3 regions of the Litorilituus sediminis genome follow, and region 1 is predicted to be linked to each of the others. Evidence: predicted binding sites of a transcription regulator. Region 1 holds the regulator's gene; each other region holds the start of a gene.

Region 1 (7,593 bases):
TTAAAGCGAACGATGCAGAGATTCAAAATAAAAAGCACAGTAAAATATTTATTAAGCGCTTAGGCATCAGTGGCATTTTAATGATGCAAGTGATGATGATTGCCATTGGCCTATATTTTGGCGCTTTTGCCGATATGGCTGAGCACAATAAAGTCTACCTAAGGTGGACAAGTTTTTTATTAACCTTGCCTATTGTCAGTTATGGTGCCTTTCCTTTTTATACTGGCGCAATCAATGCGATAAAAGCCAAGCGGCTTTCCATGGACGTTCCTGTTTCTATTGCCATTATATTAGCCTTTAGTGCCAGTGGTTGGGCAACTATTTCTCAGCAAGGTGAAGTGTACTTTGAATCAGTTTCTATGTTCACTTTTCTTTTACTCATTGGTAAATTTTTAGAGTTTAGAGCTCGCTCAAGAGCAGCGCAAGTATCTGCTAATCTACTTAAATTAATGCCAATGACAGCAACTAAGCTGATAAACAATACACAGCAAGAAAATGCCAGCGAAGAGCAATTAATCGCAGCTAAGCAACTGGTTAAAGGCGATAGCGTTATCGTTAAGCCAGGTGAAGTAGTACCCGCTGATGGCATTATTATTTCAGGGCAAAGCCAACTGAATGAAGCCATGCTATCAGGAGAGCAGCGCCCTATAAGTAAAACTGAACAAGACAAAGTGTTCGCTGGTACAATTAATGGCGATGGTAATTTAATTGTTAAAGTTGATCAGCCTAGCAGTCAATCCTTTTTAAGCCAGTTAATACGCTTAAGCGAACACTCCCAAGCACATAAGCCTAAACTGGCTAAATTCTCAGACAAAGTCGCGCAATACTTTGTTGCTATTATCCTGGTTACTGCCATAGGCACCGCGCTGTATTGGCATCAACATCTACCAGAAGAAGCTTTTTGGATCACTCTATCGGTATTAGTTGCCACCTGCCCTTGTGCGTTATCGCTAGCAACACCAACTGCACTGACCTGCGCCACCACGCGGTTAAATCGAGAAGGTATTATGACAAAGTCTGCGCATGTGATGGAAACCATGCCACAAGTCAATTGTTTTGCCTTTGATAAAACCGGTACACTGACCACAGGTGAATTTTCTATCGCAGAAGTAACCCTAAGCGATTTCTCTCTCAGTAACGGTCTTAACGAAGACAAGGTGCTCGCCATTGCTGCAGCACTAGAGGCACACTCTGAGCACCCAATAGCTAAACCATTTACTAAGCATCGCGACTTTACTATTAACGCGCATCAGGTAGAAGTAATTTCAGGCCAAGGCGTGCTAGGAAATATTAACGAGCAAACATACCGCATAGGTAAACCTAACTGGCTGTTAAGCGAACAGGAAGGACATCATTATAAAGAATACTCGTGTGTACTGGTTAAAGTAGTTGAAAATAACCACAGCCAAGTAATCGCAAGCTTTAAGTTAGTTGATGAGATCAGAGATGATGCCGACAAAGTCATCGAACAATTGAATAAGTCTGCGACGACTATGTTGCTTTCAGGTGATAGCCAAATAGCCTGCGATAAAATTAAGCAAACAATCCCTCTGCACTCTGCACAAGGTGGCTTAACCGCTAGCGATAAAATGGAAATTATCCAAGCAAAACAAGCAAAAGAGCACCTCGTGGTGATGACCGGAGATGGCGTGAATGACTCTCCAGTGTTTGGCGCCGCGCATGTTTCTATCGCTATGGGCTGTGGCGCTGATATTGCCAAAAGCGGTGCTGACGTTATATTGCTGAATAATAAACTAACCAGTATTCTGACATTAGCTAAAGTAGCGAAGAAAACCCGAAAAATCATTTTTCAAAATTATCTCTGGGCGTTTGGTTACAATGCTATTGTACTACCGCTTGCAGTATGTGGCTTTATTACGCCCTATATGGCTGTTATCGGCATGTCAGCAAGTTCAATATTGGTTATCACCAACTCCCTGCGTTTACTTAAAAGGTAAGTAATCATGAGCATCATTTATATCTTAATCCCGATTGCAATTTTACTTACCGCCTTAGGTATTTATCTCTTTTTCTGGGCGGTAAAATCCGAGCAATTTGATGATTTAGAAAAACAAGGCATGAGTATCCTATTTGACGATAAAAAGGTTGACGATAAAAAAGGCTCTGAAAACAAGCAAGAGCAAGCTGAACAGACAAAAGATTACGGTAAAGAAGATAACCAGAGTCAATAATTGTGAGCCTAGATTTACTTTCAGCGTTTCTAATCGGCTTGGTTGGCTCAGGACATTGCCTTGGTATGTGTGGCGGTATCACCACCATGTTAACGTCTGCCATTACCACTAAAGCGGATAGCCAAGTTGGCAATATCTCTGTGCAAGTCACTCAAGCAAGACAAAAGCCTAAGCTCATTATTTGCTATCACTTTGGACGCATAGCATCTTACAGTTTAATTGGTGCTCTCGTTGGCTTTACTGGCTCAATTGCAGCGAAAAATATAGGTTTACCTATCGCTGGATTAAGACTTGTCGCAGCCGTATTTTTAATTCTACTTGGGCTGTATATTGGTCAATGGTTTATGTTATTAACACGTATCGAAGCCATTGGCGCCAAATTGTGGCGGAAAATATCACCTTTAGCCAATAAGGTCATTCCTGTTGATTCAGGCAAAAAAGCACTCACCTTAGGGGCGCTGTGGGGCTGGTTACCCTGTGGGCTAGTTTATTCAACCCTCACTTGGGCATTAGCCAGTGGTAACGCCCTAACAGGCGCTGGTATTATGTTACTGTTTGGCTTGGGCACCTTACCGGCCTTACTAGCACTCTCATTTAGCCTTGCTAGCATAAAAAATCTACTAGTCAAGCCAAAAACTAAACAATTTATGGCAATATTAGTTATAGCTTATGGTTTTTACAGTTTTTTTGTTGCATATCAATTAATGTTCTAATAACATTGCCTCATTACAGCGTTTTTTACATATTTGTGAGTAAATAAAAGCTATGCCCAATAAAAGTTGCCCAAGCCAACAACATATTCACTGTCAAAATTGTAGTATTAGTGAATTATGTTTACCTTTCTCCCTGAATGATAGTGAACTCAATTCCTTAGATGAAATTATTGATCGCAAACGCCCTATCCACAAAGGCGATAAGATCTTCCATGATGGCCAAGAATTACACTCATTATATGCAATTCGCTCAGGCACCTTTAAAACCTTTACCGTAAATGAACAAGGTGAAGAGCAAATTACTGGTTTTCATCTAGCAGGTGATTTACTGGGCTTTGACGCCATCGCAGAAAACGCTCACCCAAGCTTTGCCCAAGCGTTAGAAACCTCTATGGTATGTGAAATTCCTTATACCAACTTAGATAGCCTATCAAACACTATGCCTAAGCTTAAAAAGCAAGTATTACGTTTGATGAGTACTGAAATCAAAACAGATCAAGAAATGTTAACCTTGCTTAACAGAAAGAACGCCGAGCAGCGTGTGGCAACTTTCTTAGTCAGCTTAAGTGAACGTTACCGTGCTAGAGGTCTTTCAGCAACTGAATTTCGCTTAACCATGACTCGTAGTGATATTGGTAACTATATTGGTCTAACGGTTGAGACCATTAGTCGTCTACTTAATCGTTTTCATAAAAACGAGTTAATCAAAGTTGATGGTAAATTGATTACTATTTTAGACTTAGATGAACTGACTGATGTAGCAGCGCTCTAAGTTCAGCGCTTTTAGCTTAATAAAAATCCCATAAGTTACTCAATTATTTAATTAAGTAACTTATGGGATTTTTTTATCTCCGTTACAAAGTAAATTGATATAAAACAAGCATTAATCACACTATTTTGCTATAAAGTAATTAGACCAGTTAAACAGAATTGATAATTGCTTAAATAGAGGTTATTCATGGAAATGTATCAAAACATACTCGTTGTTGTCGACCCAACCACCAACGAACAGAAAGCCCTGAAAAGAGCCATTGAGTTGGCCAGTAAGATTAACGAAAACAGCGCAACGCCAACGAAAATTACCGCCTTCTTTAGTATCTTTGATTTCTCTTATGAAATGACCACAATCCTATCAAGCGGTGAACGCGACGCTATGCGTCAAATGGTCATAAAAGATAAACAACAATGGCTCGATGATATTATTGCTGAATTAGATTCAGGTATGGATATTAAAAGCCAAGTGGTTTGGCATAACCGACCATTTGAAGCCATCGTTAACCAAGTACTTGAGCATGGCTATGATTTAGTGATCAAAGGCACTCATCAGCACGATAAATTAAAATCAGTTGTTTTCACTCCTACTGACTGGCATATATTACGCAAGTGCCCTACGCCAGTGTTACTGGTTAAAGATCATGAGTGGCCGAAAAATGGCAATATCCTAGCAGCACTGAATGTTGGCAGCGATGAAGAAGAGCACTTATCTCTTAATAATGATATTACTGAACAAGCATCAGAGCTTGCTAAGCTTATTAAAGCGAACGTGCATCTAGTCAATTCATACCCGGGAACACCTGTTAACATTTCTATTGAAATTCCAGAATTTGACTCTTCAGAGTACAACAACGCCATGTTAAAGCATCATAAAGAAGCGATGGCTGCACATGCTAACAAATTTAATATTGATGTTAAAAACACCTATGTTGAAGAAGGCTTACCAGAGACAGTAATAGAGCAAGCCGCGCAACAAATTGACGCTGAGCTGGTTATATTAGGTACAATCGGCAGAACAGGTATTTCAGCAGCATTAATTGGCAATACCGCAGAGCATGTTATAGATCAGCTCAATTGCGATGTTTTAGCGCTAAAACCACAAGGCTATATATCGCCGCTTGATAATAGTTAAGCTGAACTCGATGTAAGAGATAAGTTACCAGCTATCATTTTCTTAAAGCCAAGCGATATGCTTGGCTTTTTCATTTCTACAAACTGAGTTTTTGTTGGGCTCTCATTGGTAATCCATTTATTTGCGCGTATAATGCGCACAAATTTTTAGTGCTTGCAGTATTAGCCATATGACAAATCCATCTGAAAACACATTAACACCGACACAAAAGACTCAATTAGCTAAGCTTGAAAAAAGACTTAGAGGGCATGTTGGCAAAGCCATTGCGCAATACAATATGATTGAAGACGGTGATAAAGTTATGGTTTGCCTTTCTGGTGGCAAAGACAGCTACGCCCTACTCGCTATCTTAATGTTGTTAAAAGAATCAGCACCAATTCACTTTGATATTGTCGCGGTCAACTTAGATCAAAAACAACCTGGTTTTCCTGAGCATATCTTACCTAATTACCTTGATAGCTTAGGTATAGATTACAAGGTGGTTGAAGAAGACACCTACGCTATCGTTAAAGATAAAATTCCTGAAGGTAAAACCACCTGTAGCTTATGCTCTCGTTTAAGACGCGCAGTGTTATATAGAACGGCAAAAGAGCTTGGCGCAACAAAAATTGCCTTAGGTCATCATAGAGATGACATGATTGAAACACTGATGTTAAATATGTTCTACGGTGGAAAAATGAAAGCCATGCCAGCTAAATTAGTATCAGACAATGGTGAACATGTTGTCATCAGGCCATTAGCATTTTGTAAGGAAAGCGAACTGATCCAATATGGTGAACTAAAAGCCTTTCCTATCATTCCGTGTAACTTGTGTGGCTCTCAACCAAACTTACAACGACAAAACATTAAACGTATGTTAAATGATTGGCATGAGCAATTTCCAGGACGAATTGAGTCTATGTTTACCGCAATGCAAAACGTGGTGCCGTCTCACTTATGCGATAGTGAACTATTTGACTTTAAATCCATTGATGCCACATCAGGTGTCATCAATGGTGGCGATTTAGCTTTTGATCAAGAAAGTTATGCCGCTACAAACACAGCAAATACCGAAACTACGCCAGATAATCAATTAAATATTGTTGAAGTACAATAATAACTATCGGCACTCGCTTAAACTTAAATTAGTCACTTAAATTAATCACTTAAGTGAGTGCTAGTATCCTCATAGGCAAAGAAGCGCTGATTGTGACGCAACATATCCGTAATATCTAACACATAATGAGCACCGCGCTCTGAATACGGTAATAAACCTGTCGCCAGAATTTCTGCATCAAGCGGTTGATTATGCGCTCTTAACTGCGAGCGAATACTTCTAAACACCATGTAGGCGTTATGTGTGTTGATATTTCGAAAATAACCCTTAACCGCATCATCTACGCTATCAAACGCAGCAACTTCATGTTTTGCCCCTTCGTTACGGCCATTGGGTACCATGCCGCACTTAGGTTGATAACACCAAATACCAAAAAAGTTTAAACCAATTCTCGCAAAACGTGAGGTTCCCCATGCTGATTCATTGGCAGCCTGTACCAATACAAGCGACTCAGGAATAATATCAACTCGCTCTAACAGCTCATCAATTTTCTGCAAGGTAGAACTATGTTTATTTACCCGATATCGTTTTGCCAACTTTGCCAATTCAGCTTGTTCTGTTTCAGTCAAACCAATCTCTAAAGTAATTTGCTCTAACCAATATTCTAACTTTTGACGAGTTTGCAATAATCGCTGGTTTTGTTTCGCCACAGCCGGTTGAATAAAATCAAAGAAACGCTTTTTCTTCGTTGCGATATCCCTAATCGAAGCAAAATCAGGCAATTTGACATCGTGAAGCGGCTTTTCTTTAATGGTTTTTGGCTTTTTAACCGCCACAGCCTTTTGCTCACTTTTTGCTAAATCTGAGGTAGTCGTTTTAAGTGGTGCTTTATATTCTGGCGGTGGCATAAAAGTAAATGGCGCAGCTAAGCCAACCAATAAAAAGCCTACTAATAAAACCTTAATTAATCCACGAATCTTCATATATATCTTCCGTTACTCAGCATACTATGACAGCAATTAAGCTGAAAAAGTGTCATCTGAATTCTGCTCATCCTTTTGAGTTTTCTTGATATTTTGACTGGCGTTTGCCGTATTTTCTATGACTTTTTCCGGGTTATTGGAAGCCACTTGAATACCGAAAATATCTCGGTATAAGATACCTTTAACATTGTAGTACCAAGGTGCTAAATACGTCATACCAAATAAAAAGATCACAACACCTACCGGCGCAATACTTGACTCAACTAACAGTGCCATAGGAAATAGCAAAGCCAAAAAGCACATAATTAGCACTAAATATAGCGTCATCAGTTGAAACCATTTAAACCGTAATGCCTGCACAGATATAACAATTGCTTTTACAGGAGATAACTGTTTTTCTACCACCAAAGGAATGGTCAATGACAATACCACAGCTAAAAATATTCCCGGTAAAATCAATAACTGTAAGCCTAAGCTAATTAACGATGAAGTAAGTAAGGCGCAAATTGCCACCCAACTACCACGTTTTAAAAATGAAAAAATCATACTCGGCTTGGTTTTCATGCCAATGGAGTGTAAAACCCCCATCATTTCAACACCTGCCATAAACGGCCAAATAACCACAGTGACTAAAATATTAAGGATCATACTCGCTTGTGGGTCTTGAAAAACGGCTTCTATACCACCTAAATAACCACTCGCAATATAAGATACCAGCATACCTAGAATAAGCGAAAAACCTAAGCCTAAATTAATCGAGACA
Region 2 (7,593 bases), 1.2 Mb from region 1:
ACGATACAATTTTGCCGTTGTCATTACCTTTGTTGTTATTATTCTCATTGCCTTAAGTGTCGCTTCTATTCGTTACTATAACGAATTGTCTGAGCATAAAGCGCAAGGACTTGCGGAATTAGCGCAAGATGCTTCGCAGCTAAATGCCATATTATTAAAAAGTGTACAGGCAGTAAACGGAATTCAAGAGTATGCTCAATACTTATTAGCAACGCCCGAAGCATTGCCAAATTATTCTCCGCCGTTATTACAAGATGGCGAGTCCTTTTATTTATCTAAACGTAACCATGACGTATTAGTGCAGGGGAAGCGTCTTACGGGGAATATTACTGGTATAGGGAAACTATCACAGTTTAATGAGCTTAAACGTTCTGAAATTGCCATGGCAAATGCGCTAATGCCCGCCTTTATGTCGGCGCAAAAAGTGATTGAAGAAGCTACGTGGTTTTATTATGTCTCTTATCAAAACTTTGTTGGTTTATACCCTTGGGTTGATAGGGATATATGGCAGTTTAATACTGAAATGCTCTCAAACCCTCATAATACTGCGCTGAAGCAGTTAACCGAAGAAACTAATCGCTTGTTATGGTCTCCGCCTTATTTAGACTCTGCTGGTAGTGGTATGAATGCTTCCTTAGGCAAAGGCGTGTTTTATCAAGGCAAGTTGCTTGGCTCAATCGTCATTGATATCAACTTAGCTCGATTACATCGAAGTTTGCCTGAGTTAAGCAAAGCCAATCAAGGCTTAGTGCTTTATAACCAAGAGAATCATATTTTACTGTTTAAGCGTTTAGGTAGAGAGCCGCTTAGTTATCGTGCTTCTTGGCAGGAGTTAGTGCCGGAATCATTAAACCATTTAAGTGCTTTAAATTTAGCGCAGTTAGGGGATTCTATCCGTTTAGGGAATTGGTTAATTGAGAAGCAAGCATTAGAAGTCAATGGTTGGACTTTGCTGAAGTATCAGTCATATGATGATTTTACCCAGCCGTTAATCAATCGCTTTTTATTTATTTTTGCCATGTTATTTATTGGTTTATTAGCCTTTTTGATGCTAGTAAACGCCATGACAAGACGGACATTTATTAAGCCGACCACTGAATTTATTCGTCATATTGAATATTGCGCAGAGGGTGATCCTGGCAAAGTAAAACCAACCGCTGATTGGCTGCATTGGTTTCAAGTAGTTGAAGATATATTTACGCAAAACAGAAGTTTATTGCTGCAATTAAAAGAGCAAAATGATGTCTTGGATAGCCGGGTCATTGAAAAAACCAAAGCGCTACAAGAGACCAGTGCTCAGCATCAACGAGATTATGTCTTACTTCGCTCAGTTATGAATGCCATTCCTGAGTTGATTGTCTTTAATGATCCTAATGGTTTATTGATAGGTTGTAACCAAGCCTTTGAGCGATTAACTCAGCACCAAGAGCAAGATATGTTAGGGCAAAAAGCAGTGACTTTTATGCCAAGGGCGTTAGCGAAAGAAATTAATTATTTAAACGCCAGCAGTGATGATGTTTACCCGCAACAAGCATTAATAGAGGCAGGTGATTATATTTACCAAGGATTTTGTGGACAATTTATTAATGAGCAAGGTCAAGTACTAGGGACCATTACCATATTACGGGATGTAACTAAGCAGCAAGCGACACAAAAGGCGCTGGAAAAAGCCAAGAACCAAGCGGAATATGCTAACCAAGTAAAAATCCAATTTCTTGCCAACATGAGTCATGAAGTTAGAACGCCGATAAATGCGATGCAAGGCATGATGGACTTGTTAAGTCATACCAAGCTTAATTCGCGCCAGGCTCATTATTTACACAATGCCCAAACCGCGTCAGTAACGTTATTGCACTTAGTCAATGAACTATTAGATTTATCTAAAATTGAAGCGGGCAAAATGGTGATCTCAAAAGAAACCGTAGATTTGGCCGAGGTGGTGGATAAAGCCGTTAAACTCAATATTGCTAATGTTGATAGCGATAAAGTGAGTTTAGAGATTGAGCTTGCTGCTGATGTGCCTTATCAGGTGATTAGTGATGAAATGCGTTTAGTGCAAGTTATCGCGAACTTATTTAACAATGCGATAAAATTTACCGAGCAAGGTTTTGTTAAGCTAAGCATAGATAGCATTGCCTCAGGTACTGACAATACACTAGTACGTTTTCGCATGCTAGATAGCGGCATTGGCATAGCTAAAGAGAAGCAAGGTCATCTTTTTCAGGCTTTTAGTCAGGCGGATGAGTCCATGACTCGAAAATATGGTGGCTCAGGTTTAGGTTTGTCTATTTGTCAGCAAATTATTAAGTTGCTGGGGGGAGAAATTAACTTAACCAGTGAGTTGGGTAAGGGCTGTGAGCTGAGCTTTGTATTACCTTTTAAGGTCGTTGCTGTAAGTAATAACCAGCAGGTTGATAAGGTTACTTTATGTTCAGCTTTACCTGTTTTACCTCAGACATTTATTGATAACTTACCTAATTACAATTGGCAGCTTGAGACACTGTCACAGGGAGAAGCGCCAAGTGAGCTTAGTGATAATAACACTAGGGTGTTGCTCGTAAATCAAGAACAATTAACTGAAGATTTCTATCAAAACTTACTGACAGATAACAGTATACGTTTATTAGCGCTTTGTCAGCCAACAATGACTCAGTTAACGCCTAAGGTGAGTGAATTACTTGAAGCATTAGCGATGCCTTATATTTTACTTGATATGCCTTTATATCGATTTTCGCTTGATCAGCTTGTTGCTAAGTTAGCAAGTAAGACTAGTGCTAAAAAAATAAGCCAAGACACGGTTAGAGAGAGTTCTCGAGATTTTGATAGTCAGCAAGCGGCAATAGAGCACAGTGAAGTTAATAAGGAAAATATTAGCTCAACAAGGGAAGTATCAGAAAGTAGTGAAGCGACTCTAGCTGGAGTTAATATCTTGTTGGTTGAAGATAACTTAGTAAACCAATTGGTTGCCAAAGAGTTACTTATTAAAATGGCTGCGCGCGTTACCATTGCAGATAATGGTCAAAGTGCGCTTGATATTTTAACTGAAGATAGCTTTGATGTGGTGCTAATGGATATTCAAATGCCAATTATGGATGGCTTAACGGCTACGACTAAGATACGTGAGCAACCTTGCTTTGCACACTTGCCTATTATTGCAATGACAGCTCATGCCAGACCAGAAGATAAACAACGTAGTTTGGCGGTTGGCATGAACTTACATATTTCAAAACCTGTCACTGAACAGGTGCTTTATCAAAGCATCAGCCAAGTAATTAACTTAGCTGATGAGCAAAGCTAGCTGTTAGCTTAGACTTTTTGAGAAAAGTAATTCGAGCTTATTGATGGTTTCTTTTATTTTACTGACATCGGTTGGCGCGATAAAAATAGTGTCGTCACCAGCAATAGTACCCAATACACCATCGCTTTTACTTAAACTGTCAAGTAAACGGGCAATAAGTTGTGCAGCACCTGGGCTGGTTTGAATGATGATCATAACATCATTGTGTTCAATCTCTAATACCAGCTGTTTTAACGGGCTTTGTGCTGTCGGTACGCCTAACTCGGCTGGCAAGCAATAGACCATTTCTTGACGAGCATTACGTGTTCGCACTGCGCCATATTTGCTTAACATGCGAGATATTTTTGATTGGCTGATGTTATCAAAACCACTTGCCTTTAAGGCATCAACAATTTCGCCTTGTGAGCCAAATTGCTCTTGTTTTAGTAAGTCTTTAAATGCTTGTACTAATGCTTCTTGCTTTTGTTGACCACTCATATTCTAAAATTTAAACCTTTACTTGTTGTTTTATTAAAACGCTGCTTTATTTTTAATGATTGTTACTACACATCGAGTATTCATTTTTATACATTAGCGCTTTAGATCATCATTAATTGATCCAAATAGCCTCATTTGTTGAAAATTAATACTAAAGTTGAGTTTTTAAGTCGCGTATTTAAATTTATTATACGTTATCGCATGACAAGTTAATAATAATTGTTTTTTACTTGCTTATACTATATCTTTTGCGCAACAAATTTTTTACGTATTTACTCAAGTTTTGTCTTGAGTAAAGCAATAATTGCAGGTTAACCCCACTAAATTTCGGAGAAATCACATGAAAGTAGCAGTTTTAGGTGCCGCTGGCGGTATTGGTCAAGCATTATCATTACTTCTAAAAACTCAATTACCAGCAGGCTCTGACTTATCATTATATGATGTTGCGCCAGTAGTTCCAGGTGTTGCTGTTGATTTATCACACATCCCAACGGCGGTAAATGTAGCTGGTTTTGGTCGTGATGATTTAGATGCTGCGCTAGCAGATGCAGATATCGTGTTAATTCCAGCTGGTATGCCACGTAAGCCTGGTATGGATCGTGCTGACTTATTTAATGTTAATGCTGGTATTATCAAAACATTAGCCGAAGGCATTGTGAAGAACTGTCCTAAAGCTTTAGTTGGTATCATCACTAACCCAGTAAACGGCACTGTACCGATTGTTGCTGAAGTATTCAAAAAAGCAGGTACTTACGATAAAAACCGTGTATTTGGTGTAACCACATTAGATGTTATCCGCTCTGAAGCATTTGTTGCTGAGCTTAAAGGTTTAGATGTTTCTGAAGTGAAAGTTCCTGTTATTGGTGGTCACTCAGGTACTACAATTTTACCGCTTCTTTCACAAGTTGAAGGTGTTAGCTTTACTGATGAAGAAGTTGCTGCCTTAACACCACGTATTCAAAATGCTGGTACTGAAGTTGTTAACGCTAAAGCTGGTGGCGGTAGTGCGACACTTTCTATGGGCGCTGCAGCTGCGCGTTTCTGTATGTCTTTAGTGAAAGGCTTACAAGGTGAAGACGTTGTTGATTACGCTTACGTTGAAGTTGAAGGCGGTGACGCACCATACTTCGCACACCCAGTGCGTTTAGGTAAAGGTGGTGTTGAAGAAATCTTATCTTATGGCGAGCTAAGTGCTTTCGAACAAAAAGCAAAAGATGACATGCTTGAAACATTAAACAAAGACATCCAAGAAGGTGTTGACTTTATGGCTAGCTAATTTGCGCTAGCAAAAGCCCTAAAGCCTTATACAAAAAAGCGCATTGCTGATATCAGCAATGCGCTTTTTTTATCTCTAAGTTAACCAACAAGTATTAACTTAACCGACAAGGTTTGTTAATTAACCCCTTGTGCTTGTAAATGCTCACTATAGGCTTTATCTGTTTCTAAAATATGATAGGTAAGCCAGTTTTTTAAGAATGCCATCACTTGTTCGGTAAGCTTTTCTTTTTGGTAATGATCAAACTTCTCTTTTAATTCAATTAGCTGGACGATTAGCTCGTCATGTTGACGCTTGTGCTCTGTGCCGCCTTCATAATCATGTAAGTTAAAGAGCTTTTCTTCGTAGGCAAAGTGTTTTTGCGTGTAATGAGTTAGGTCGGTAAAGGTTTTTCGAAGTACTTCAATAGAGTCACCATTGTTCATGGCTTCATCTAATCGGTTGATTATATTCATGAGCTCTTTATGCTGCTGATCTATGCTGTCAATGCCAACACTGAGTTCTGCGGACCATTCTATTAACGCCATATCTACCACTCCATTATTCGATTTTATTATCATTGTAAATTTGTTTGATTCATTACTAAGTATAGCCTGATTAAAAATCAATCGACTTGGCAAATCATCATGGAGAAATTAATTAGAGTCGGTGTTGATGTAGATCAAAAAAGCGAGGCTAATTAACCTCGCTTTATATAAAGGGCATGTTAATTGAAAGTATTATGCACTGCGATTTGCGGCAATATGTGCCAGTGATATCAATGCTTGCTTATATTCAGAATCAGCTAATACATTCAGCGCTGTTATGGCTTTATCCGCTTCAATTTCAGCCTGCTTTTGCGTATACACTAACGATCCTGTCTCTGCCATGGCTTGTAGGATCTCATCTAAATGATCCATACCATTGCCATGTTCTATGGCATCACGAATTAATTGTTTTTGGCGTTCATTACCATGCTTCATGGCATAAAGTAGCGGTAAGGTTGGTTTACCTTCAGCTAAATCATCACCGACATTTTTGCCCATTTCTTTGGCATCAGCAGTGTAATCCATAATGTCATCAACAAGTTGAAAAGCTGTGCCTAAATACTTGCCGTAATCAGCCATGGCATTTTCAATGGTTTCATCTTGATCGGCAACAACGGCAGCTAATCGTGTGGCAGCTTCAAATAGTTTGGCTGTTTTACAGTAGATAACCTGCATATAGCTTTCTTCGGTGGTATCAGGATCATTACAATTCATTAATTGTAAAACTTCACCTTCAGCAACAATATTAGTGGCATCAGATAAAATATCCATAATGCGCATATTATTTAGCTTGGTCATCATTTGGAAAGAGCGTGTGTAAAGGAAATCACCGACCAATACACTGGCGCTATTACCAAATAGGGCATTGGCCGTTTCACGACCACGACGCATATTTGACTCGTCAACAACATCATCGTGTAGTAAAGTAGCGGTATGGATAAACTCTATGATCGCGGCGATCGCACAATGATCTTTACCTTGATAATTTAATGCACTTGCCGCTAAAACTGTCAGCATGGGGCGCATTCTTTTACCGCCGCCGTTAACGATATAAATACCTAACTGGTTGATTAAAGCGACATCTGATTGTAATTGATCATAAATAAGATCATTAACCACGCTCATATCATTTTGTGCTAATGCTTGTATTGCTTTTACATCCATAACGATTAAATAGAAACCAACTTCTTTAAACTGTATAATATGAGGCAAAGTGTACACTAAAATTACTCTGAGAGAAGTTTTGTCGACGCTTTGTTTTAATTCTGTTAAGGAAAATAATAAAAATTGGAAAAAACAGAAAAATCATCGTATTTGTACTTGCCCTATCTGCCATCTTCGCGTAGAATTCGCGCCCTATATTTTTAAATTTAGCGTCAAAAAACTTTATATTTATAAGTAAACGACGCATTACGGAGTAGCTATGTACGCGGTATTCCAAAGCGGTGGTAAACAACATCGTGTAACCGAAGGGCAAACAGTTCGTCTTGAAAAGCTAGAGCTTGAAGTAGGCGCAACAGTAGAATTTGATAACGTATTAATGATCGCTAATGGCGATAACATCAACGTAGGTGCACCTTACGTTGCTGGTGGTAAAGTAGTAGCTGAGGTGGTAAACCAAGGTCGTGCAGACAAAGTTACTATTGTTAAGTTCAAACGTCGTAAGCATTCACGCAAGCAAGCGGGCCATCGTCAATGGTTCACTGAAGTGAAAATTACTGGTATTAACGGCTAATTAGGAGCATTTTGACATGGCACATAAGAAGGCTGCAGGTAGTACACGAAATGGTCGCGATTCAGAAAGCAAACGCCTAGGTGTTAAGCGTTTCGGTGGCGAATCAGTTCTAGCTGGTAACATCATTGTTCGTCAACGTGGTACTAAGTTCCACGCTGGTAACAACATGGGTATCGGTAAAGATCACACTTTATTTGCTTTATCTGACGGTAAAGTTCAATTTGAAGTAAAAGGTCCAAAGAATCGTAAATACGTTAGCATCATCGCTGACTAATATTTA
Region 3 (7,593 bases), 490 kb from region 1:
TTAATTGCTTAGCTAATTGTTGTGCTGGTAATGCGTAATCTTGAAAAGCTAAAATCATCTTGCTACTCGTTAATTATACTGGTTTAAATAAAGTAATTATCTTGTTGTTGAGGTTTGCTTTTACTGATGTGGTAAGCGTTATTGCGTTTAGCGTAATCGGTGGCAAAATCAAATTCGCTTTTATAACCGGCATAGATAATAAATAAGGTATCCCCTTGATTTACTTTATCATGCACTTTTTTGATTAAATCAATACCGGCACGCTTATCTGTTGGAGCCCCCGCTAAACTTGCTGTTGTCGCTATGATTAAGTTATCTATGGCTTGGACAAAGCCAGATGTTTTTGCACAAACAGCAAATTGAAAAGGCACTTGGCTGATAGCTGATGTTTGTTTACCTTGCGCGTTAATAATGGCCTGCATTTTTTCATCAGCACGGCCTGACTCTAGTATGTCTCGAGCGAGAATATAGCCTTGACCGCCTCTAACATCAGGATCAAACTCTAAAATTCTGCCAGCTAAGCGTAGTGACTTTTCTCTTAAGTCGAAGGGCGCTTTTGGGTCGTTTTGCAATACCAATTGCACATCTCTTGCCTCAAGTGCAGGACCAACGCCATTGCCGATAGGTTGAGAGCCGTCAGAAATTACCACATCGATATACAAGCCAAATAAGTCGCCAATATATTCAAATAGTTTTCGCAGTTTTAATGCTTGCTGATTGTGATGCACTTTAGCTGAGGGGCCAACGGGAATATCAATCAAAAGGTGAGTAGAGCCTGCGGCTATTTTTTTGGACAGAATTGAGGCCACCATTTGCCCTGTAGAGTCCATTGATAATGGCCTTTCCACAGAAATAAGCATATCGTCTACTGGTGCGAGCTTAGCTGTGCCGCCCCAAGTGAGCATACCTTTATGTTGTTGTACTACCGCTTGCATTTGCTGAATTGATAGTTCAACTTGGGCAAGCACTTCCATAGTATCTGCGGTACCAGCAGGGGAGGTAATTGCCCGACTAGAGGTTTTTGGCATCAACATACCATGCGCGGCAATAATGGGCATGACTATCATGGTTGTTCTGTTTCCTGGAATTCCGCCAATACAGTGCTTATCGACAACAATTGACTCGCCCCAATTTAATCGCTCGCCAGATTCAACCATAGCTTTAGTTAAAAAAAAGATTTCTTCTCGCTCTAAGCCACTGTGGCTACAGGCTACTAAAAATGCGGCAATTTCCATTTTTGAGTAGCGACTTTGCAGTATATCTTGGCAAATTTGTTGAAATTCATCCTTGTTAAGGGCTTCGCCAGAGATCTTTTTATGGACAGCGGTTAATGACCGAGGTGGCTTGGCAGGGGCAATACTAACAATACTGCCATTTTTTTTGGCTAATTGTTTAAAAGCCTGACTACTCAGACCTAGTTCATCAATATCGAGTATCTTTGTATCATCAACAATATTAAGTACCGCAACGATAGCTGGTTGTTTGGTTTGGCAAAATACTTCTATTTTCATCAAGGCTTGCAAGCCTTCAATACTGTACAGAGGGCAATCTCTGTGTAAGTAGGCAACATTCTCTTGAAGGGTGTCAATTGCCAAAGCTTTAACTCTGAGCATAAATCATAAGTCCTGAATAATTTAAGCCTTTAGCGTTAAGTCTAGTAAAATCAGTAAAAATCGCGAGTCAGCACTATGATAAAAGCGGCTAAACTTTAGGTAGATCAAAGTAATAACCTACAGGTGTTTACACACTTTGCTATCAGCTAAATGTCACGCTAGTTTTAATAGAAGAGAGGTATGTTTTTTAGCGCTCAATAAGGCAAGGTATGGGAGAAAATTATGAAAGACATTAAGCACATTTTGGTTGTGATGCAACCTATGAGCGATCACCAGCCGGCATTGATTCAAGCGATTAAAATAGCCAAGGAAACATCAGCGACAATAGAATTGTTTTTAGCAGCATATCATAAAGACATTGTTAGCCCATGGGGCTTTGATAAAGAGCAGGTTGCAGCATTACAACAGGAGTATTTAGCATCTAAACTTAGGTGGTTAGAAACCTATTTACCCTGTGTTGTTGAACAGGGCTTAACGATTAAACTGGATGTGGTTTGGCATAAAAATATAACCACAGCGATTTGTGAAAAATTAGCGCAAAGTGAGGCTGACTTAGTCGTAAAATCAACACATCAATCTTCACGATTAAATAAAATTCTTTTTAATCCAAGTGATTGGCAATTATTACAGCATTGCCAAGTTCCTTTATTGTTAACTCGTAGCCTAACTGAAGCGCCTTATAAAACAATTATGGCGGCAGTTGATCCTAGCCAAACTCACAATAAACCCAAAGCCTTAGATAAAATTATTTTAGATATGACGATTGGCTTAGTGGCGCTATTTGAGAGTGAAATTCATGTGTGCCATTGTTATCAGCCGCTAGGCGCAGAGCTATGGCAAGGTATGAATGCAATTGGTGGCGATCATGGTATGAATACCATGGACTTTGAAAGTTATCATCAAAGTATAAAGCATCACCATGAACGTTTGTTTAATGAGTTAGTCGATGATTACGGTTTTGCAGAAGGCGTAACCCATTTACAAGTAGGCTCAGCTGATTATGAATTACCTAAATTAGTGGAAGAAACTCAAGCTGATTTACTTATTATGGGCATGGCAGAGGAAAATCTATTTGTTGGTAATACGGTTGAAAAAATTCTAGATAATGTTAATTGCGATATTTTATCCGTAAAAGCGGGTGAATTGGATAATTAATCAGAATTTAAATTAGTAACTTGCATCGGCTTGTAAAGAGTAGAAGGTGTTTTCCGCGAAAAAGTAGCCGCAAATAGGTTAACTTATCGGTAATTTGTTTGATTTTTATTATTTAAATAATGAGATAAATAAGATGGTGATTGATACTGGGCTTGAACCAATGACTTGGTGCGGGTTGTAAAGAGTAGAAGGTGCTTTTCACGTAAAAAATACGCAAATATTTCTTAAGTTAAGACTTCGTTTAGCTGATTTAGAGTAAAGGCAGTAAGATGGTGGACGATACTGGGCTTGAGCCAGTGACTTGGTGCGGGCTGTAAAGAGCAGAAGGTGCTTTTCATGCAAAATAGCTGAAAAAATTTAAAGGCTTGTTGATTTTTTAAGATAAAAGGATAAGTAGATGGTGGACGATACTGGGCTTGAACCAATGACTTGGTGCGGGTTGTAAAGAGCAGAAGGTGCTTTTCACGCAAAATAGCTGAAAAAATTTAAAGGCTCGTTGATTTTTTAAGATAAAAGGATAAGTAGATGGTGGACGATACTGGGCTTGAACCAGTGACTTGGCGCGGGTTGTAAAGAGCAGAAGGTGCTTTTCATGCAAAATAGCTGAAAAAATTTAAAGGCTCGTTGATTTTTTAAGATAAAAGGATGAGTAGATGGTGGACGATACTGGGCTTGAGCCAGTGATTTGGTGCGGGTTGTAAAGAGCAGAAGGTGCTTTCCACGCAAAATAGCTGAAAAAATTTAAAGGCTCGTTGATTTTTTAAGATAAACGAATGTGTAGATGGTGATTGTTAGAGGGCTTGAACCAGTGACGTGGTGCGGGTTGTAAAGAGCAGAAGGTGTTTTTCACAAAAGAAGCGTACGCATATAGAATAAATATAAAAAGTTTATTAAGAGTAAAGAAATATAGATGGTGGACGATACTGGGCTTGAACCAGTGACCCCCGCCTTGTAAGGGCGGTGCTCTCCCAACTGAGCTAATCGTCCATTTTGAGTTTTAATTCTTTATGGCAAAGAATGGTGGACATTATTATGAGAGCGGGCTTGAACCTTTTCAAATAATAACAACTCACATTAACTTTATTATGAAATAAAGTGGTGGACGATACTGGGCTTGAACCAGTGACCCCCGCCTTGTAAGGGCGGTGCTCTCCCAACTGAGCTAATCGTCCATTTTGAGCTTTAATTCTTTATGGCAAAGAATGGTGGACATTATTATGAGAGCGGGCTTGAACCTTTTCAAATAATAACAACTCACACTAACTTTATAATTAAATAAAGTGGTGGACGATACTGGGCTTGAACCAGTGACCCCCGCCTTGTAAGGGCGGTGCTCTCCCAACTGAGCTAATCGTCCATTTTGAGTTTTAATTCTTTATGGCAAAGAATGGTGGACATTATTATGAGAGCGGGCTTTAACGTTTCAAATAATAACAACTCACACTAACTTTATAATTAAATAAAGTGGTGGACGATACTGGGCTTGAACCAGTGACCCCCGCCTTGTAAGGGCGGTGCTCTCCCAACTGAGCTAATCGTCCGTCTCTGTGGGGGCGTATTATAGGGAGATCGAAAAAGCTGTCAACAGAAAAACTAGTATTTCCAACAATTTTTTTTGATTTATTGTTTGTTTGATTTATTTTTGCTCATAAAGCTGAATTTACCAGCATTTTTACTTGCTTGATAAAGTAAACTACCTAAATTTCACAATAAATTCTCGCCAATAATTACATCTAGCAGGTGAATTACACTGATTGCAGTGCTAAAATGCGGGGCAATTTTTTACGCCTAGCAGGAAGTCAGCTTCTTGCTATATCTGATTTGAGAATTTTATGACTTTAACAACTCGCTTCGCACCAAGCCCAACTGGTTATTTACATGTTGGTGGTGCTCGTACTGCTTTATATAGCTGGTTATATGCACAAAAGAACGGTGGTAACTTCATTTTACGTATTGAAGATACTGATTTAGAACGTTCAACTCAAGCGTCAGTTGATGCCATTATGGATGGTATGAATTGGTTAAACCTTGAATGGACTCACGGCCCTTATTTCCAAACAAAGCGTTTTGACCGTTATAAAGAAGTTATTGCCCAGCTGCTTGAGTCTGGTAACGCTTATCGTTGTTATTGCAGCGCGGAAGAAGTGGAAGCCATGCGTGAAGAAGCAAAGGCTAAAGGTGAAATTGAAAAGTACAATGGTATGTGGCGTGATCGTACTGATTACCCAGAAGATAAGCCGTATGTTATTCGCTTTAAAAACCCGTTAGATGGTGATGTGGTCATTAAAGATATGGTTAAAGGTGATATTACTATTAGTAATGAGCAACTTGATGATTTAATTATTGCGCGTACCGATGGTACACCTACCTACAACTTAACCGTTGTTGTTGATGATTGGGATATGAAAGTATCTCATGTGGTTCGTGGTGATGACCATATCTCAAATACACCGAAACAAATTAATATTTTAAAAGCCCTAGGAGCAGAAATACCTGAGTATGCTCATATTCCTATGATTTTAGGTGATGACGGTAAGCGCTTGTCTAAACGTCATGGTGCGGTAAGTGTGATGCAGTACCGTGATGACGGTTACTTACCAGAAGCATTACTTAACTATTTAGTGCGTCTTGGTTGGTCTCATGGCGATCAAGAAATTTTCTCGCGTGAAGAAATGATTGAGTTATTTGACTTAAAAGATTGTAACCGCGCGCCGTCTGGTTTTAATACTGATAAGTTAATTTGGGTAAACCAGCATTATATGAAAACCATGGAGCCAAGTTATGTTGCTAAGCACTTAGCATGGCACATGGAAGATCAAGGCATTAATACAGATAATGGCCCAGAGCTTGCTGAGATTGTAAAAATTCAGGCAGATCGCGTAAAAACATTGAAAGAAATGGCTGAAATTTCTACTTATTTCTACCAAGATTTTACCGAGTTTGAAGCAAAAGCGGCGAAAAAACACTTACGTGGGGTTGCAAAAGAGCCATTACAGTTAGTGAAAGAAAAACTAGCAGCATTAGATAACTGGCAAGCAGAAGCGATTCATGCGGCAATTAATGCCACGGCTGAAGAGCTAGAAGTGGGCATGGGCAAAGTAGGTATGCCACTGCGTGTTGCAGCAACTGGTGGTGGTAATTCGCCGTCATTAGATGTAACACTTGCTTTATTAGCTAAAGATAAAGTGTTAGCGCGTATTGATTTAGCCTTGGCTGTTGTTGAAGAGCGCATCGCAGCGGGCTAGTACGAGTTAGAAATCCCATATAAATATGTGAAAGCCATAGATATGAAAATATCTATGGCTTTTTTTGATCCGTTTTATTAAGGTTGCTATATACTGTATGCAAAATGATAAAAGTGGAACGTCCTATGAGGGATCATGTAGCTAAAGCGCTAACCTTAATATTTACATTGTTATTTCAACTATCAGCAATTGCTGATGAGCAAGTCACACAAGAGTTAAATGCGACTTGGGCTAAAATGTCGAAAGCGGTAGCTGAAGGTGATTTGGCTAGTTATAGAGCTGCATTTCATCCTGATGCGATATTAGTGTTAGGAGATAAAAAGACCAGTTACACCATAGAGAAAGCATTTCAGCGTTGGCAGCATGATTTTGCAAAAACAAAGTCAGGGCAAGTTACTACACGGGTTGATTTTCGTTTCTCTCATCGATTTCATGATAATGAAACTGCCTATGAAATAGGCATGTTTTATTTTTCAACGGTTGATAAAGAGGGCAATCGCAAGGATCATTATGTTGAATTAGAAGCACTGCTAAAAAAACATGCTGGCAAGTGGCTAATGATGATGGAGTATCAAAAAGGTCCATCAACCAAGGAATATTGGCAAAAGCTTAGCTAGATTGTAAATCTTTTAGATAAATTAACGCCGGTAATCGCTATTTCTTTCTATAATCACTGATGACTTTAGGTATAATAAGTTGTTTTTATATCAAGGCAGTGGAGAGTTAACTTGCAATTTAGTGATTTTGCATTAGAAAGGCGTTTAATGAGTGCAATAGAGCACTTAGGTTTTACTGAGCCAACAGAAATTCAGCAACAAGCTATTCCGGCCGCAATTGCAGGCCATGATTTAATTGCTTCATCAAAAACAGGCTCGGGTAAAACGCTCGCATTTCTTATTCCTGCAATGCAACGTTTAAACAAGCAAAAAGCACTATCTAAGCGTGATCCTCGGGTATTAATTCTTACGCCAACACGCGAGTTAGCAAAACAGGTTTATAGCCAACTTAGACTTTTCACTTCAAGCACGCAGTACAAAGCAGTATTGATTTTAGGCGGTGAAAACTTTAACGATCAAGTGAAAGTGTTAGAAAAAGATCCGCACGTTATTGTTGCCACACCAGGTCGATTAGCTGATCACTTATCACAAGGGCATTTTTACCTAAATGGTTTAGAGTTACTTATTCTTGATGAAGCAGACCGTATGCTAGATTTAGGTTTTGCTGAGCAACTTAAGCAAATTAATATGGCTGCTGATCATAGAAAAAGACAAACCTTGTTGTTTTCCGCCACTTTAGATCATGCACAGGTGAATGAGTTTGCTAACGACTTGCTCAATAAGCCAAAGCGCATTGCTATAGAGTCAGGCCATAGTGAACATAAAGATATTAAAAAGCGCTTTTATTTAGCTGATCACTTAGATCACAAAGAAGCGTTATTACAACACTTCCTTGATAATGAAGACTACCAACAAGTGATTATTTTCACTGCCACACGTGGTGATACCGATAGGTTAGCCAAGTTACTAGCTGAGCAAAATTTATCAGCTGTCGCATTAAGTGGTGAGCTTAACCAAAGCCAA

What was found. Region 1 encodes FNR, which switches genes on or off when oxygen is low (the NO sensors DNR and NnrR bind a similar motif). Its sites were predicted from a motif close to TTGATCTAGATCAA; they were not measured.
Region 2: a site for FNR is predicted at 5,703-5,716, ahead of EMK97_RS15145 (bacteriohemerythrin). Genes of this name have one in related genera too.
Region 3: a site for FNR is predicted at 1,708-1,721, ahead of EMK97_RS03545 (thymidine phosphorylase family protein). Genes of this name have one in related genera too.

Annotation. Positions count from the first base shown of each region.
Region 1 is NZ_CP034759.1:281,629-289,221, reverse strand. Features, by position in the region: gene EMK97_RS01315 (heavy metal translocating P-type ATPase) at 1-1,958, shown strand, start outside; gene ccoS (cbb3-type cytochrome oxidase assembly protein CcoS) at 1,965-2,192, shown strand; gene EMK97_RS01305 (sulfite exporter TauE/SafE family protein) at 2,195-2,905, shown strand; gene fnr (fumarate/nitrate reduction transcriptional regulator Fnr) at 2,958-3,677, shown strand; gene uspE (universal stress protein UspE) at 3,864-4,811, shown strand; gene ttcA (tRNA 2-thiocytidine(32) synthetase TtcA) at 4,981-5,907, shown strand; gene EMK97_RS01285 (glucosaminidase domain-containing protein) at 5,949-6,830, opposite strand; gene EMK97_RS01280 (YciC family protein) at 6,867-7,593, opposite strand, start outside.
Region 2 is NZ_CP034759.1:3,403,489-3,411,081, forward strand. Features, by position in the region: gene EMK97_RS15130 (PAS domain-containing hybrid sensor histidine kinase/response regulator) at 1-3,298, shown strand, start outside; gene argR (transcriptional regulator ArgR) at 3,302-3,775, opposite strand; gene mdh (malate dehydrogenase) at 4,116-5,051, shown strand; gene EMK97_RS15145 (bacteriohemerythrin) at 5,168-5,578, opposite strand; gene ispB (octaprenyl diphosphate synthase) at 5,771-6,742, opposite strand; gene rplU (50S ribosomal protein L21) at 7,002-7,313, shown strand; gene rpmA (50S ribosomal protein L27) at 7,330-7,587, shown strand.
Region 3 is NZ_CP034759.1:767,444-775,036, reverse strand. Features, by position in the region: gene EMK97_RS03550 (ribose-phosphate diphosphokinase) at 1-58, opposite strand, end outside; gene EMK97_RS03545 (thymidine phosphorylase family protein) at 84-1,613, opposite strand; gene EMK97_RS03540 (universal stress protein) at 1,836-2,768, shown strand; tRNA gene EMK97_RS03535 (tRNA-Val) at 3,680-3,755, opposite strand; tRNA gene EMK97_RS03530 (tRNA-Val) at 3,865-3,940, opposite strand; tRNA gene EMK97_RS03525 (tRNA-Val) at 4,050-4,125, opposite strand; tRNA gene EMK97_RS03520 (tRNA-Val) at 4,234-4,309, opposite strand; gene gltX (glutamate--tRNA ligase) at 4,601-6,013, shown strand; gene EMK97_RS03510 (YybH family protein) at 6,139-6,630, shown strand; gene EMK97_RS03505 (DEAD/DEAH box helicase) at 6,742-7,593, shown strand, end outside.